3 regions of the Weizmannia sp. FSL K6-0777 genome follow, and region 2 is predicted to be linked to each of the others. Evidence: riboswitches for the same ligand, from Rfam matches in the RefSeq annotation. Region 2 holds a riboswitch; each other region holds the start of a gene.
The links. Region 2 has a riboswitch for S-adenosylmethionine ahead of NST70_RS03070 (methionine biosynthesis PLP-dependent protein). Riboswitches for the same ligand answer to the same signal wherever they lie in the genome.

Region 1 (5,108 bases), 1.3 Mb from region 2:
GCTGGCTGTACTGGATCAACTGGGTCATTGTGACAGTTGTGGAACTGCTTGCAGCCGGGAGCTTCCTGCAATTCTGGATTCCCCACGCGCCATTGTGGCTGCTCAGTTTGCTCTGTGCTGCTTTCATGGTCGGCATCAATTTAATTGAAGTGAAGTACTACGGCGAATTTGAATTTTGGATTGCCGGCATTAAAATTATCACGTTGATCGTTTTTATCCTGCTTGGTGCGCTGATTTTATTCGGTTTATTCCCCGGGACATCTTCCACGCTGTCCAACTATACCGCGCACGGCGGCTTTTTTCCGAACGGGCTTCACGGTACGTTCAATGCTTTTCTGATCGTTATGTTTTCATACGGCGGGGCGGAACTGATCGGCGTTACCGTTTCGGAAACAAAAGACAGCGAGAAAGTGTTGCCGCGTGTGATTAAACAGACCGTTATTCGTGTCATGCTTTTTTATATTTTGCCAATCCTGGTCATTTGTGGCATTGTCCCGTGGAATCAGGTTTCTTCCGTGGAAAGCCCGTTTGTACAGGTATTCAGCCGCACAGGGATCCCCGCTGCCGCCCATGTGATGAATTTTGTGCTCTTGACGGCCGTTCTTTCTGCCGCCAATTCCGGCATTTATGCCACTTCACGCACACTGTTTAACATGGCACAGTCCGGAGAAGCGCCGCACGCCTTTTTAAAAATTTCCCGGAAAGGCGTCCCGCTCATTAGTATTTTGCTGACCTCACTGTTTATTTTAGCCGGCGTGATTCTGGCCTATCTTACGCCGAATGAGGTCATCAGCTATTTGATGACCATCCCGGGATTTACCGTCGTCCTTGTTTGGATCGCCATCTGCGCAGCCGAACTGCGGCTCCGGAAGTCGTATGCAAAATTGCCTTCCTTCCGTGTAAAAGGGTATCCTTTCATGGTCTGGATTGCGCTGCTTGCACTGGCAGGCATTTTCCTGTCCTTTTTGCTGGGCGGCGGAAACCCGATTGGAATAAGCGTCTGCCTTGCTATTTTAATCGTGCTCGTCGTCCTGTCACTGAGAATCAAAGGAAAGGAATAGGCTCCAGCCGGCTGTGTTGATAAAACCGGTCTTTTGGGCAGGGAGAGGACAGAAATACAACTGCGCGATAAGCGAGCACAAACAAGCGGTGTTGATAAAACCGGTTCCCTTGGCGGTGAGAGGACAGACACGGTGTGCACGGCGTGTCAAACTGCCAGAATGGGCGGCACGCCAACCCGTTTGGACTCTTTTTCGTTTTGTGAAGCAAATGAAAGCGGCCATGATGCCCCGCCTGGTTCTGAACCTGCTTTAAAAAAACCAATCAGCGTAAAGAAAAAAAACTCCCGACAGAGCGTGATCTGATAGGGAGTTTTTTTCTTTATCCCTCCATTCGGATAAATCCGATAAAAAAACTTGCAATAATTATATTGACTTCCATTTATTTTCTGATAAAATTTTAAACAACAAATAACTTATCAAGAGCGACGGAGGGATCTGGCCCGATGAAGTCCGGCAACCTGCAGCGAGCAGCAAGGTGCCAATTCCAGCAAAATGGGTACCATTTTGAAAGATAAGCGCTTATCCTTTACTCGCTGTCTTTCCGTAAAAATGGCGGAAAGTTTTTTATTTCTGCAAGGCCGGCCGTTTGAACCAGGATAGGCCCTGATGCGTATAATTCCTCTACATCAGGATGAATTAAATTTATGAATGAAGAAAGCGAGGAACTTGAACATGCAAAAATTAATTGTCTTAGCACTTGTCGGCCTTGCCGCGCAATTGGTGGATGGATCTCTTGGAATGGGTTACGGGGTGACTTCAACCTCACTTTTGCTAGCTTTCGGGATTGCGCCGGCTGTCGCGTCAGCTTCTGTGCATTTGGCGGAAGTTTTTACAACGGCGGCTTCCGGAGTTTCACATATGAAATTTGGGAATGTCGATAAAGGGATCATTTGGAAACTGGTTGTACCTGGAGCTGTCGGCGCCTTTCTCGGGGCAACCGTGCTTAGCCATCTTCCTGCAAGCACATTAAAACCGTACATTTCTATTTTTCTGATCGCCCTTGGCCTCTATATTCTTACCCGGTTTCTGTTCAATACGCGCGGGGCGTCGAAAGTCAAAAAGCAAACCAGGTCAAACATATTTTTTATCCCACTTGGCTTTGTCGCAGGATTTTTTGATGCAACGGGGGGCGGCGGCTGGGGCCCTATCGCCACACCGGCTTTGCTGTCCAGAAATGACATCGAACCGCGGAAAGTGATCGGCTCGGTGGATACTAGTGAATTTGCTGTATCCTTGGCATCAAGCATCGGTTTCCTCTTATCCCTCGGCGCTATGCAAATTAACTGGATTTGGACGATCGCCCTCATGCTTGGCGGCCTGATCGCCGCGCCGATTGCAGCCTATCTGGTTAAAATTTTACCGGCTCATTTGCTGGCTGTCATTGTCAGCGGCATGATTGTGTTCAGCAACGTGCAAACTTTATTAAAAATGGCGGGCGCCGGTAGCGGCTGGTACGGCGTTACCTATACAGCCATTGCGGCAATATGGGCCATCCTCATTTTCTATACAATCAGAAGACACAAACGGGCAGTTGCCAGCGCCAGCGTAAGCGTCACAGAATAAGGAATGTTTTCGGGCAAGGGATCCATTGCCCGGATTGTTTTTACCCAAACAAATTTTGGCAAAGAATGAACATAGACGCTTCTATTTGAAGGAACAGTGCCTTTTTTGCTCGCTTCCTTAATGTAGAGGCGCTCTATGTTAAGAAACAACGTCTTTTTACCGCGCTTCCTTTACGTAGACGACCTCTATGTTAAGAAACAACATCTTTTTACCGAACTTTCTTAACGTAGACGGCCTCTATGTTAAGGAACAATATAATTTTTTCTCGCTTCCTTAATGTAGACATGCTCTATGTTAAGGAACAATGTCTTTTTACCTCGCTTCCTTAATGTAGACGCACTCTATGTTAAGAAACAACGTCTTTTTTGCTTGCTTCCTTAACGTAGACGGGCTCTATGTTAAGGAACAGCACCTTTTTCGCTCGCTTCCTTTACGTAGACGGGCTCTATGTTAAGGAACAACGCCTTTTGACCTCGCTTCCTTAACGTAGACGGACTCTATGTTAAGGAACAACGTCTTTTTTGCTCGCTTTCTTAACGTAGACGGGCTCTATGTTAAGAAACAACACTTTTTTTGCTCGCTTCCTTAATGTAGACGTGCACTATGTTAAGGAACAATGTCTTTTTACCTCGCTTCCTTTACGTAGACAGCCTCTATGTTAAGAAACAACACCTTTTTTTCTCGCTTTCTTCACGTAGACGTACTCTATGTTAAGGAACAACGCAATTTTCGCTCGCTTCCTTAACGTAGCCGACCTCTATGTTAAGAAACAAAGCTATTTTCGCTCGCTTTCTTAACGTAGACGCGCTCTATGTTAAGAAACAACACCTTTTGACCTCGCTTCCTCAACATAACCGGCCATGCCGCTACCACGTAGCACCAGCAAAAATTATCCATCATAATTTTTTTCGAGATAGCATGCCTAAGTAAAGGCAGCCGCAACTCTTTTAGTGACAAACAAAAAGCGTTCTGCATGAAGATCGCCCAGAAATTTTTTGCGGATCCAAACATAGCTTAGCCCCTGCCACATATATATCATTTAAATAGAGGCAAAAAACATGGCTTAACCCGCGCCCCGTCCGGTTTGCAACCCCTGTTTATGCCGCTATCCGCCATGCCCGCTATCCCTCCCTCGTCCGCAAAGTGTATTATGTTTAAAATGTAAAACCTGTTTTGCTATAATTATATTTACTGGTATTTTCCATTTTTTGAACGGAAAGAACGGTGTGTCTATGAAAACATTGATTTCGTCGCTGCAATGGATGGCATTTATGATCGCCGGGTCGATCGCGGCCCCGATTGCCATTGCGGATGCTTTCCATTTCAGTGCAGGTGAGACTGCCCTGTTTGTGCAGCGGACGCTTTTTGTACTCGGGATCGGCGGCCTTTTGCAAGGAATTTTCGGCCACAGAATGCCCATCAATGAAGGGCCGGCCGGGTTGTGGTGGAGCGTGTTTGCCATTTATGCAGGGCTTGTCGGCAGCTTGTATAGTTCAAGCACTGAATCTCTGCAATATTTGGCAGGCGCACTGATTGTAACCGGCATCTTTTTCTTCCTGCTCGCTTTTACCGGACTTGTGGACCAATTAAATAAACTGTTTACGCCGGTAGTGACATTTATTTATTTGCTGTTGTTGGTGCTGCAGTTGAGCGGCTCTTTTATGAAAGGGATGCTCGGCATTACGGGTGCCCATCAGGAAGTCCGGCCGCTTGTTGCTGTTTTGAGCCTTGTCACCGTATTGCTTACATTCTATTTTGGCCATGTAAAGAAACCGTGGGTCAAGCAATATTCGATCATGCTCGGCTTGATTTGCGGCTGGATTTTGTTCGCGCTTTTCGGTGAAGCACCGGCTATTACATTTGGGGAAAGCTGGTTCTCTCTTCCCGCTGTGTTTGATTTTGGAAAACCGCGTTTTGATTCCGGTGCCGTCACAACCGGTGTATTCATCGGGCTTTTGTTAACTGCGAATATGATTACGTCTGTGCGCGTCATGGGAAATGTGACGGGAGTCCGCCAAGAGCGGGTGCGGAGCAGTCTGTTCATATCCGGCATCAACCAGCTGCTTGCCGGCATCTTTTCCGCTGTCGGTGCGGTTCCGATTGCAGCAGCGGCAGGCTATGTTGCACAAACCGGTATAAAAGTGCTGAAACCATTTTTGTATGGTGCTTGTTTCGTTTCCATCATTGCTCTGCTGCCACCGCTCGTGCATATCATGTCTGCGATTCCCGCGCCGGTTGGTTATGCCGTTACCTTTGTGGTCTTCACACAATTGGTTGGCCTTGCCTTAAATGATCTTGAAAAAAGCCCGGACAAAGAGATTGCCCACACAACAGCAGGCATCTCCTTCCTGGTCGGAATCGGGGCGATGTTTTTGCCGGCTCATGCGACCGAACATTTGCCAATGATGATCGCTACTTTTTTAAACAACGGCTTAATCCTTGGATCTGTGGTCGGCATTTTGACAGAACAGCTGCTGATTTGGA
Region 2 (5,108 bases):
GGTGATGGATATCGGTGAAGTTGAGGAAGCGTGCCCGCTCGGCCTTGCCCCGACTTCTACAACTACCGTCACGCTTGCACTCGGGGATGCGATTGCGGTTGCCCTTTTGAAGGCAAGGGATTTTAAACCTGAAAACTTTGCGCTTTTCCATCCCGGTGGCTCGCTTGGCCGGCGTTTGCTTCTCACGGTTGGCCATGTGGCTAAACGGAAAAGGATGAACCCGGTTGCCGGAATGGACACCGGCATAAAGGAAGCATTATTTATGATGACGGAAGCGGGGGCGGGGGCTGTTTCAGTTATTGACGATCGGGGACGGCTGGCCGGCATTTTAACGGACGGCGATATCCGGCGTGAGCTTTTAAACGGCCATGAAGTACTGGATAAAAAAGTAGCAGATTTGTATACAAAATATCCGGTTTGCGTCAGTGAGCATCAGCTGGCAGCGGAAGCATTGCGGATAATGGAAGACCACGCTTTCAAAGTGCTTCCGGTTGTTGCCGGCCAGAACCCGGTTGCCATGCTCCATATTCAGGATTTGGTCCAGACTATATAAGCAAAAGAACAAGAAAAAAATTTTTTTGAATGGATAGAGCGGATTCATAAAGAATACCGCTTTTTTTGGTGTTTGCCGCCAATATTTGCGCAGCAGCAGTTTGTTTTTTCGGTGACACCACGCAAAAATTTCGGTGACAATGGCGCTGCGGCCTATTAAAATAGGTGATAAGATCTTGTGAATTAACGGGGGAGGGATTGTTTTGTTAAGGGTAAACAATGTGTCAGTAGAGATAGAGAAGACGAAAATTTTGGAAGATATAAGTTTCTCTGCTGAACCAGGGGAGATTATTGGCCTGGTTGCTCCAAATGGATCCGGCAAGACGACGCTTTTAAATGCGATATCCAACCTGATTCCTGCTTCAAAAGGCGAAATCAGTATTTACGGCATGAACTATAAGATGCATCGGGAAAAAATCCTTAAAAAAATATTTTTTTTGCAAGACCATACAGTATTGTATCCAAATTTAACAGGGAGAGAGCATTTAAAACTTGTACAAAGATTATGGGAGAGCAAACAAGAATGTGACGCTGTTATAGAAAAATTAAGCATGGGTTCCTATATCGACAAAAGGGTTTCAAAATATTCACTTGGCATGCAGCAAAGGCTGCTATTTGGGATGTGCTTGATCAGTTCTTGTGATTTGCTATTGATGGACGAGCCGATGAATGGGCTGGACCCATCCAATATTAAACTGATAAGCAAATCCATTAAGCAACTTAGAGACGAAAATAAAATTGTATTATTTTCTTCCCATATTCTGAACAATGTTGATGAATTATGTGATCGTGTCATCTTTTTAAAGCAAGGAAGAATGGTTTACGAAAGCAGAAAAAATAATCCGGACTTTAATAAATACATCATCATTAAGCTAGAGAATGGGAATGATGCAGATAAAGTTCTTTCCCTGTTTAAAGATGAAGAGATTAAAAATGCCACAGCCAATGAAGTATGGGCGGAGATAGATTCAAGTAAAAGCTCCTTTGTGGTAAATCAGGCATTCGAACAAGACATGAAATTTAAATCATTTTTCATTGGGCAAAAAGGCAGCCAACAAATTTATGAGGAAATATACGAAGGTGAAGATAAATGGGGCTAATCAAGTTAGAGACATTGCGATTCATTAGAAATAAAAAAAATATGACTGTTTTTATTGCTGCTATTTTGATTGTTTTCATTTTGTTTGCAATTACTTTTGTAGGAGCAAAGAGAACGGACCCGCTCAATGAATATCAGCATAACAAATCCTCACTGGAAAATGCCATTTCACACATGGAATCAAATCCAAATAAGAGTGAAGCAAAGAAGAAAGCGATTGCGGGTTTGCAGGAGGAATTACGCCTTCGAACCGAACAAATACAAGCTCATGAAGCAGGGGATTGGAAGCAAGAACTAAAATTGCAGATCGCTTTAGATAAAAAATTAATTGCCAATATTAATGCTGGAAAAATGGTTTTCAGTGATAAAAAAATTGTTCCGCAGACAGAAAAAGCAATACAGCTCAATACCATTCTGCTTCAACAAAATATTCATCCGGTAATAGAGTCATACGAAACCCCGGGTATTAACTTTACATATCGCATTCTTTTTTACGTATTCCCGTTCTTAATGCCTCTTCTCATTGCTGTTTTAATTGGTGATATTTCAACAAGAGACAAACAAGGCGGTATTAATCAATTTGTAAATGTTTTGCCAGTGAAACTCAAGAAAATATTGGATACGAGAATCTTCACTTCATTTGTTTACAGCCTTGCCATTACGATTGTTATCCTGGTTGTTGCGCTCATTATTGGTAGCATCATAAGCCATTTGGGCAGTTGGAAGTACCCTGTGGCGATCAATTTAAACGGGACAGAAGTATTGTGGATTTCAATAACCCGGTTTTTGGGCAGATCGCTTTTATTGATTCTATGTCTTCTATTATTTATTTCTGTTTTCACACAGTTTTTAAATACCTTTATTCGAAATCAATTGCTTCTGATGCTCGTTTTGGTGGCTTGTTTTTGTTTTGAGGAAATGATGAGCGGATTTAAGACAAAGTTGTATGCTGTTATGCATATTATCCCTTTTACATTTGTGGATGTGCCGAATATAGTGAATGGAGAAAGTGCAGCAAAATTCAGGAATGAGTATATCAATACTACAGACGGAGTCATTACGCTTCTCCTTTCATCATTGCTGTTTTATTTTCTCACCATATGGATTATCCATAAGAAAAACAAAATTTAAAAAAAGCTTGACGAATCCGAAAAAAAGGGATAAATTGAACGTAAGCAATTTTTAGGTTCGTTGTGTAATTTCTTTTGCGGCGTTGATGGCAAATTTCATATTGGTATTTTCTTATCAAGAGAGGTTGAGGGAATGGCCCGATGAAGCCTCAGCAACCTTCAATGCTTTTACGCATTGAAAAGGTGCTAAGTCCTGCAAGTTATGGGATCATAACTTGAAAGATAAGAAGATGGTTCATGCACGAAAGGAATGGCCTTCTTCTTATTGGAGAAGGCTTTTTGATTTTAAGTGAGGGAGTGTCCATCATGTATCATACAGAAACAAAACTTGCACAAATCGGAAATCGCAGTGACCGCGTGACAGGTGCGGTGAACCCGCCTGTTTATTTTTCTACCGCTTACCGCCACGAAGGCATTGGGCAGTCAACCGGTTTCGATTATTCCCGTACCGGCAACCCGACGCGCCAGTTGCTTGAAGAAGCGATTGCGGATCTGGAGGGCGGGGACCGCGGGTTTGCGTGCAGTTCCGGCATGGCTGCGATTTTCACTGTTTTATCTTTGTTCCAGGCCGGCGATGAGTGGATTGTGAGTGATGATTTATATGGCGGCACCTACCGCCTGCTGGAGCAGGGATATAAAAAATGGGGGCTTTGTTGTAAGTACGTGAATACGTGCAACCCGGAAAATATTGAACAAGAAATCACCCCGAAAACGAAAGCCATTTTCCTCGAAACGCCGACAAACCCCCTCATGCAGCAGACGGATATCGGCGCAGTGGCTGAAATTGCGAAAAGGCACGGAATCCTGCTGATTGTAGACAATACTTTTTACACCCCGCTTTTGCAGCAGCCGATTAAAGAAGGCGCTGATATTGTAGTCCATAGCGCGACGAAATATCTTGGCGGGCATAACGACGTGCTGGCCGGTCTGATCGTGGCAAAGGGTGCTGAACTTTGCGAGCAGCTTTTTCTGTACCATAACGGTGCCGGCGCCACCCTCAGTCCGTTTGATTCGTGGCTTCTGATGCGCGGCATGAAAACGCTGGCGCTTAGGATGGAAAAACACGAAAAAAATGCAAAAGCTGTGGCGGCATTTTTAAGCGCGCATCCGGATGTAAAAGATGTGCTGTATCCGGGCCGCGGCGGGATGCTTTCTTTCCGTGTAAAAGAAGAATCATGGGTCGACCCGTTTTTACGCGGCCTGTCTTTGATTACATTTGCCGAAAGCCTCGGTGGGACGGAAAGTTTTATCACTTACCCGGCTACACAGACGCATGCCGACATTCCGGAAGAAAAACGGATTGCTTCAGGCGTAGACAATTGCCTTTTGCGCTTTTCAGTCGGAATTGAAAATGAACGCGATTTGCTTGCAGATATTGAAAAAGCTTTTGCCAACATTCACGAAGGGGTGCAAACACGATGACAAATGAAGATTATTCTTTTCAAACGAGGCTTTTACATAACAGCCATAAAATAGACCCGGCGACCGGTGCTGTGAGTGTACCGATCCAGCATGCTTCGACATACCACCAGGCGGACATTGACCAGTTCGGTAAATACGATTACAGCCGCTCGCTCAATCCAACGAGGGAAGCGCTCGAGGATGTCATCGCCGAACTCGAAGGCGGTGTCAAAGGTTTCGCGTTTGCTTCCGGGATGGCGGCGATTTCAACCGCGTTTCTGCTTTTGTCGGCGGGCGACCATGTTGTCATCACCGAAGATGTGTATGGCGGCACGTTCCGGATGGTGACAGAAGTCCTGACCCGGCTTGGTATTGAACATACATTTGTAGATATGACCAACCTTGAAGAAGTGCGGCAGGCCGTCCGCCCGAACACGAAGGCTTTTTATGTGGAAACCCCTTCAAACCCGCTTTTAAAAGTGACGGATATCCGTGCGGTGAGTGAACTGGCAAAGGAAACCGGGGCGCTCACCTTTGTCGACAACACCTTTTTAACGCCTGCCCTGCAGCGCCCGCTTGAACTCGGGGCGGATATCGTGCTGCACAGCGCGACGAAATTTTTAGCAGGGCACAGCGATGTCGTTGCTGGGCTTGCGGTTGTAAAAGATGAAGCATTGGCAGCGCGCCTCGGATTTTTGCAAAATTCATTCGGGGCGGTGCTCGGCGTCCAGGATGCATGGCTCGTTTTGCGCGGGTTGAAAACGTTGCATGTGCGGCTGCTCCAATCGCAGCAGTCAGCGGTGAAAATCGCACATTTTCTTGATGCGCATCCGCTTGTGCGAAACGTGTATTATCCGGGGCTCGGGCACCATCCGCAGCATGCGCTTCAAAAGCTAGAGGCACAAGGGCCGGGCGCGGTATTGTCG
Region 3 (5,108 bases), 230 kb from region 2:
CCGGGCATTGACATTGCCAACAGCATCGGGACACCGGTTGTCGCTGCAGCCGACGGTGTCGTGTTCAGGGCGTACCACTCTTCTTCATACGGGAATTGCGTCATGATCACCCACTATATTAACGGGAAGTTGTACACAACCGTTTATGCCCATTTGAGCTCGTACAGCGTCAGCACCGGGCAGCACGTCAGCAAAGGGCAGCAGATCGGAGCAATGGGAAATACCGGGGAATCAACAGGACCGCATCTTCACTTTGAAATTTATAACGGCCGCTGGACACCACCGCCACATACCGGTGCCCAAAACCCGAGAAACTATGTTAACTTTTAATAAGGACGAAAAAAAGAACCGTATCCATTGGTGCGGTTCTTTTTGCATGCAATGGCAGGGAAAGTGCTGTACGATAGGTAAGGCGCAAATATTATGGTATGATACAATTGTTATTTTTGCTGCGCAAACATATCCTATATCAATTCCAAAACACTTCACCGTGTTCCCGGATACCGGCCGGGAACAAACCTCAAGCAGGAACAAAGGGTGTACGAAAAGGAGAACGCAATGATTATAACGGTACTACTGGTTATCTTGTTTCTTTTGAATTTTATTCTGGCGGGAACCGTTATTTTCCTGGAACGGCGAGATGTCGGCGCAACTTGGGCATGGCTTTTGGTGCTATTATTCCTGCCGATTGCCGGCTTTATCCTGTATTTGGTATTCGGGCAAAATTTAAGCCGCCGGAAAATTTTTGACTGGAAGGTACAGGAGAAGATCGGCATTAAGGAAATTTCCCAGCAGCAAATTGAACTGCTGCGCGAAAACCGGTTCCCGTTTCATGATGAGCGGACAATCCAGTACAAGGATCTCGTTTATATGCTGCTGATGAATGACGGGGCGATTCTTTCCCAGGACAATCACGTCGATATCTTTACAGATGGCAGGAAAAAATTCGAGGCTTTATTTGAAGACATCCGGAATGCAAAAGACAGTATTCATCTTGTATATTATATTTTCCGGAATGACCGCCTCGGCCAGGAATTGATTGAACTGCTGTCGCAAAAAGCAAAAGAAGGTGTAAAGGTGCGGCTGCTTTATGATGATATGGGGTCGCGAATGCTGTTCCGCCGCAAATTTTTCCGGCCGCTTGTTGTTGCTGGTGGGGAAGTGGCGTCCTTTTTTCCTGCCCGGATCCCGCTCGTCAATTTGCGCGTCAATTTCAGGAATCACCGGAAATTGGCGATTATTGATGGGCAGATCGGATATATCGGCGGTTTTAACGTTGGGGATGAGTATCTTGGTCTGAATAAGAAATTCGGTTACTGGCGGGATACGCATCTACGGATTGTAGGGAGTGCTGTTTATGCCATGCAGACTCGCTTTATTTTGGACTGGAATCAGGCGTCACCGCACGATGTAAGAGATGAAGAACGTTATTTCCCGGTCATCCCATCGCAGGGTGAAACCGATATCCAAATCGTCTCAAGCGGCCCCGATTCTGAATGGGAGCAGATTAAAAACAGCTATATTAAAATGATCAATTCCGCCAAAAAATATATTTATTTACAAACACCATATTTTATTCCGGATGACAGCCTCCTGAATGCGCTGACGCTTGCCGCCTTATCCGGAGTGGATGTTCGGATTATGATTCCAAATAAACCGGATCATATGTTTGTCTACTGGGCGACGCTTTCCAACATCGGCCAGCTGTTAAAAACGGGCGTCAAAGTGTACATTTATCAAAAAGGGTTCATCCATGCGAAAATGATTGTCGTAGACGGGAAAATTGCTTCCGTTGGGACGGCCAATATCGATGTGCGCAGTTTCCGTCTCAATTTTGAAGTGAACGCCTTGCTGTACGACCGTGAGCTTTCCGGCACACTTGCCGGCGTTTTCCGGGACGATATGGCCGAATCAACCGAATTAACGCTCCATGATTACCAGAACCGGCCGCTTTATGTGCGGTTTAAAGAGTCCATTTCCCGGCTATTGTCGCCAATATTGTAGAAGAAAAAGAAAATTTTTTCAAAAAAAGGTTGACGGTTTGCCATTGGTCTTCTATAATCTTAAACAATAAGTCATTCAAAATTGAATTATGAAAAGAAACTCTTATCGAGAGCGGCGGAGGGACTAGGCCCTGCGAAGCCCGGCAACCTTCAGGCATTTGCCTGAAAAGGTGCTAATTCCTACAGACATGCGTCTGAAAGATAAGGGAGGAACTTACATACATTGTAACCCTCTTCCCTTACGAAGAGGGTTTTTTCACTTCCTCTTCCATCTTTCACGGAAAAATTTTAAAAAATCAGGAGGCTTTAAAATGACACAACCATCATTACAACCGGAAACTTTATTGCTGCACGGCGGCCAGGAACCGGACCCGGCGACAGGATCGCGCGCCGTACCGGTATACCGGACGACTTCTTACGTTTTTCCGGATACAGAACATGCAGAGGGCGTCTTCAATTTATCAAAAGAAGGTTTCATTTATTCCCGTCTCGGCAATCCGACTGTGGATGTTTTTGAAAAACGTGTTGCTGCACTGGAAGGCGGAACAGCGGCTGTCGGTTTATCATCCGGCGCATCGGCCATTGCCTTTTCCATTTTGAACATCGTGCGTGCGGGTGATGACATCGTATCTGCCAGCAATCTTTACGGCGGCACCTATAATTTGTTTGCTGTGACATTGCCGAAATATGGCATTAACGTCAAGTTTGTGGATGGGTCCGACCCTGAAGCGTTCCGCCAGGCGATCACCCCGAAAACAAAAGCATTGTACGCGGAAATTATCGGCAACCCAAGCCTGCAGGTGCTCGACGTGGAAAAAGTGGCGGAAGTGGCCCATGAAAACGGTATTCCTTTGATTGTCGACAACACGTTTGCTTCTCCGTATGGCGCGAATCCGATCAAATGGGGCGCGGACGTGGTTGTCCATTCGGCGACAAAATGGATCGGCGGGCACGGAACGGCGATCGGCGGTGTTGCCGTTGACGGCGGGCGTTTTGACTGGAACACAGACAAATTTCCGGACTTTAGTGAACCGGATCCGAGCTACCACGGCTTGCGCTACGGCGTCGACACGGCACAGGCTGCGTTCGCCACAAAACTTCGTGTTCAGCTTTTGCGCGACTTCGGGCCGACTTTAAGTCCGGACAACGCCTTTTTATTCCTGCAAGGGCTTGAAACGCTGCATCTGCGTGTGGAAAGGCATAACGAAAATGCATTGAAAGTCGCGGAATTTCTGAAAAACCATCCAGATGTTGCATGGGTCAATTATCCGGGACTTGAAGACCATCCGTCCCATGAGCTGGCGCAAAAATATTTGAACGGCGGCTACGGCTCCATTGTCAACTTTGGTGTCAAAGGCGGCCGGGAAACAGGAAGGCGCGTGATCGACAATATTAAGCTGTGGTCGCATGTAGCGAATGTCGGCGACGCGAAATCGCTGATCATCCACCCAGCAACGACTACGCATTCGCAGCTGAGCGATGAAGAACTGGAAAAATCAGGGGTTACAGGCGATTTAATCCGCCTGTCTGTCGGGCTCGAAGCCGTTGAAGATTTGACAGCTGACCTGGATCAGGCCATTACAAAAGCAACAGCCGTTACAGCCCGGTAAAAGCGGGGAGCAGGCCCGGCAGATTCGTGCGAAGGTCGCCATGGCGAATGCCAACAGGCGATCCGGAAAACTTATACGAAACCGTTCTGGGCTGATCCCATTGAACAATGTTGCGGCCCGGACGGTCTGCATACCTGATCCAGATCGGGAGCTTATGGATACCGGCTGCACCGAATACTGTCGGACCGCTTGACCGTTTTAAATGAACAAAACGCTTCAGAGGCGAAAGACGCTATATATAGGGAGGTTTTTGGATAAATGAGGGTGATTAAAGCAGCGCTGCTCGGCTTTGGAACGGTCGGCCAGGGCGTGTACGAAGCGGTCCGGACCCACCGCGAGCAGCTGAAAGAAAAGCTGCATGCCGAGGTAGAGATTGCAGCGGTTCTGATCAAAAACCCCCGAAAAAAGCGGAACATTGACAGTTCTGTGCTCGTCACGACGGACTTCCGGGAAATTCTCGCTATTCCCGATCTTGAAGTCGTGTTTGAAGCGATTGTCGGGGAAGAACCAGGCTTTTCCTACTGTTTACAAGCGATTGAAAAAGGCTGCCACGTCATTACTGCCAATAAAGTCATGTTTGCACGATATGGGAATGTGCTGCTTGAAAAAGCGAAAGAAAAAGGCGTGTTTGTCGGTTACGAAGCGACAACCGCAGGCGGCATCCCTGTGATTCGGACGATTTCCCAGCAGCTTCAGGTCAATGACATCCAGCGTGTACAGGCGATTTTAAACGGCACATCCAATTTTGTTTTATCGGAAATGCGTGAAAAACATCTTCCATTTGAAGAAGCGTTGGAAATCGCCAGGCAGCACGGCTATGCAGAAGCTGACCCGGGCAATGATGTAAAAGGGCAGGACGCCTTTTGTAAGTTGATGATCCTGAGCCGGCTCGTATTCGGAACCCAGCCGAACTGGGAGAAAGTAGAAGTTGAAGGGATAGGCGGCCTCTCGCTTGCGGATATTGAAAGAGCGGATCGGAAGGGACTCCGTTATAAGCATATTGCGGACATATACCGTGATGGCAGGACGCTGAAAGCATCCGTTAAGCCTGTCCTCGTCCCTCCCGAACACGCCCTTTATGCGGTGGAAGGCGTCAACAATGCCGTCACGATTTACGGCAGCCTGATCGGAAAAATTACCCTTACAGGTCCGGGTGCCGGGAAATTTCCGACGGCAAGCGCCATGATTGAAGACTTTGCGGCGGGTTACCGGCCCGTTTTGCAATTGGACGCCGTTTCGTGATCCGGTTTTTCCGGATAAGGAAACGTATATTTTTTGCGATGCTAAGATACCATTTTAGCGAGGGGGGAGAACCCCTCAACCTCTTTACGGCTTCTTCCGTTTTCGCTTTCCCGGCTTAGCGGAAGAGGCTTCTTTTTTTACCTGTTGTGAATCCAGTGGTTGGTGGCTCCATCCGCAGTTCATGCCGTTTCGTGAACCGCATGAACATGGCGGGATCGCGTATCCCCTAAAGAAACCGGAGCCCTTTTTAGCT

Region 1: another riboswitch for S-adenosylmethionine. It lies ahead of NST70_RS14100 (sulfite exporter TauE/SafE family protein); the one in region 2 lies ahead of NST70_RS03070 (methionine biosynthesis PLP-dependent protein).
Region 3: another riboswitch for S-adenosylmethionine. It lies ahead of NST70_RS04005 (O-acetylhomoserine aminocarboxypropyltransferase/cysteine synthase family protein); the one in region 2 lies ahead of NST70_RS03070 (methionine biosynthesis PLP-dependent protein).

The regions. Positions count from the first base shown of each region.
Region 1 is NZ_CP151971.1:2,922,428-2,927,535, forward strand. Features, by position in the region: gene NST70_RS14095 (amino acid permease) at 1-1,061, shown strand, start outside; SAM riboswitch class I at 1,472-1,579, shown strand; gene NST70_RS14100 (sulfite exporter TauE/SafE family protein) at 1,734-2,624, shown strand; gene NST70_RS14105 (purine/pyrimidine permease) at 3,857-5,108, shown strand, end outside.
Region 2 is NZ_CP151971.1:662,259-667,366, forward strand. Features, by position in the region: gene NST70_RS03055 (KpsF/GutQ family sugar-phosphate isomerase) at 1-553, shown strand, start outside; gene NST70_RS03060 (ABC transporter ATP-binding protein) at 756-1,652, shown strand; gene NST70_RS03065 (ABC transporter permease) at 1,643-2,782, shown strand; SAM riboswitch class I at 2,891-3,010, shown strand; gene NST70_RS03070 (methionine biosynthesis PLP-dependent protein) at 3,088-4,203, shown strand; gene metC (cystathionine beta-lyase) at 4,200-5,108, shown strand, end outside.
Region 3 is NZ_CP151971.1:892,441-897,548, forward strand. Features, by position in the region: gene NST70_RS03995 (peptidoglycan DD-metalloendopeptidase family protein) at 1-330, shown strand, start outside; gene cls (cardiolipin synthase) at 559-2,004, shown strand; SAM riboswitch class I at 2,104-2,211, shown strand; gene NST70_RS04005 (O-acetylhomoserine aminocarboxypropyltransferase/cysteine synthase family protein) at 2,315-3,613, shown strand; gene NST70_RS04010 (homoserine dehydrogenase) at 3,872-4,855, shown strand.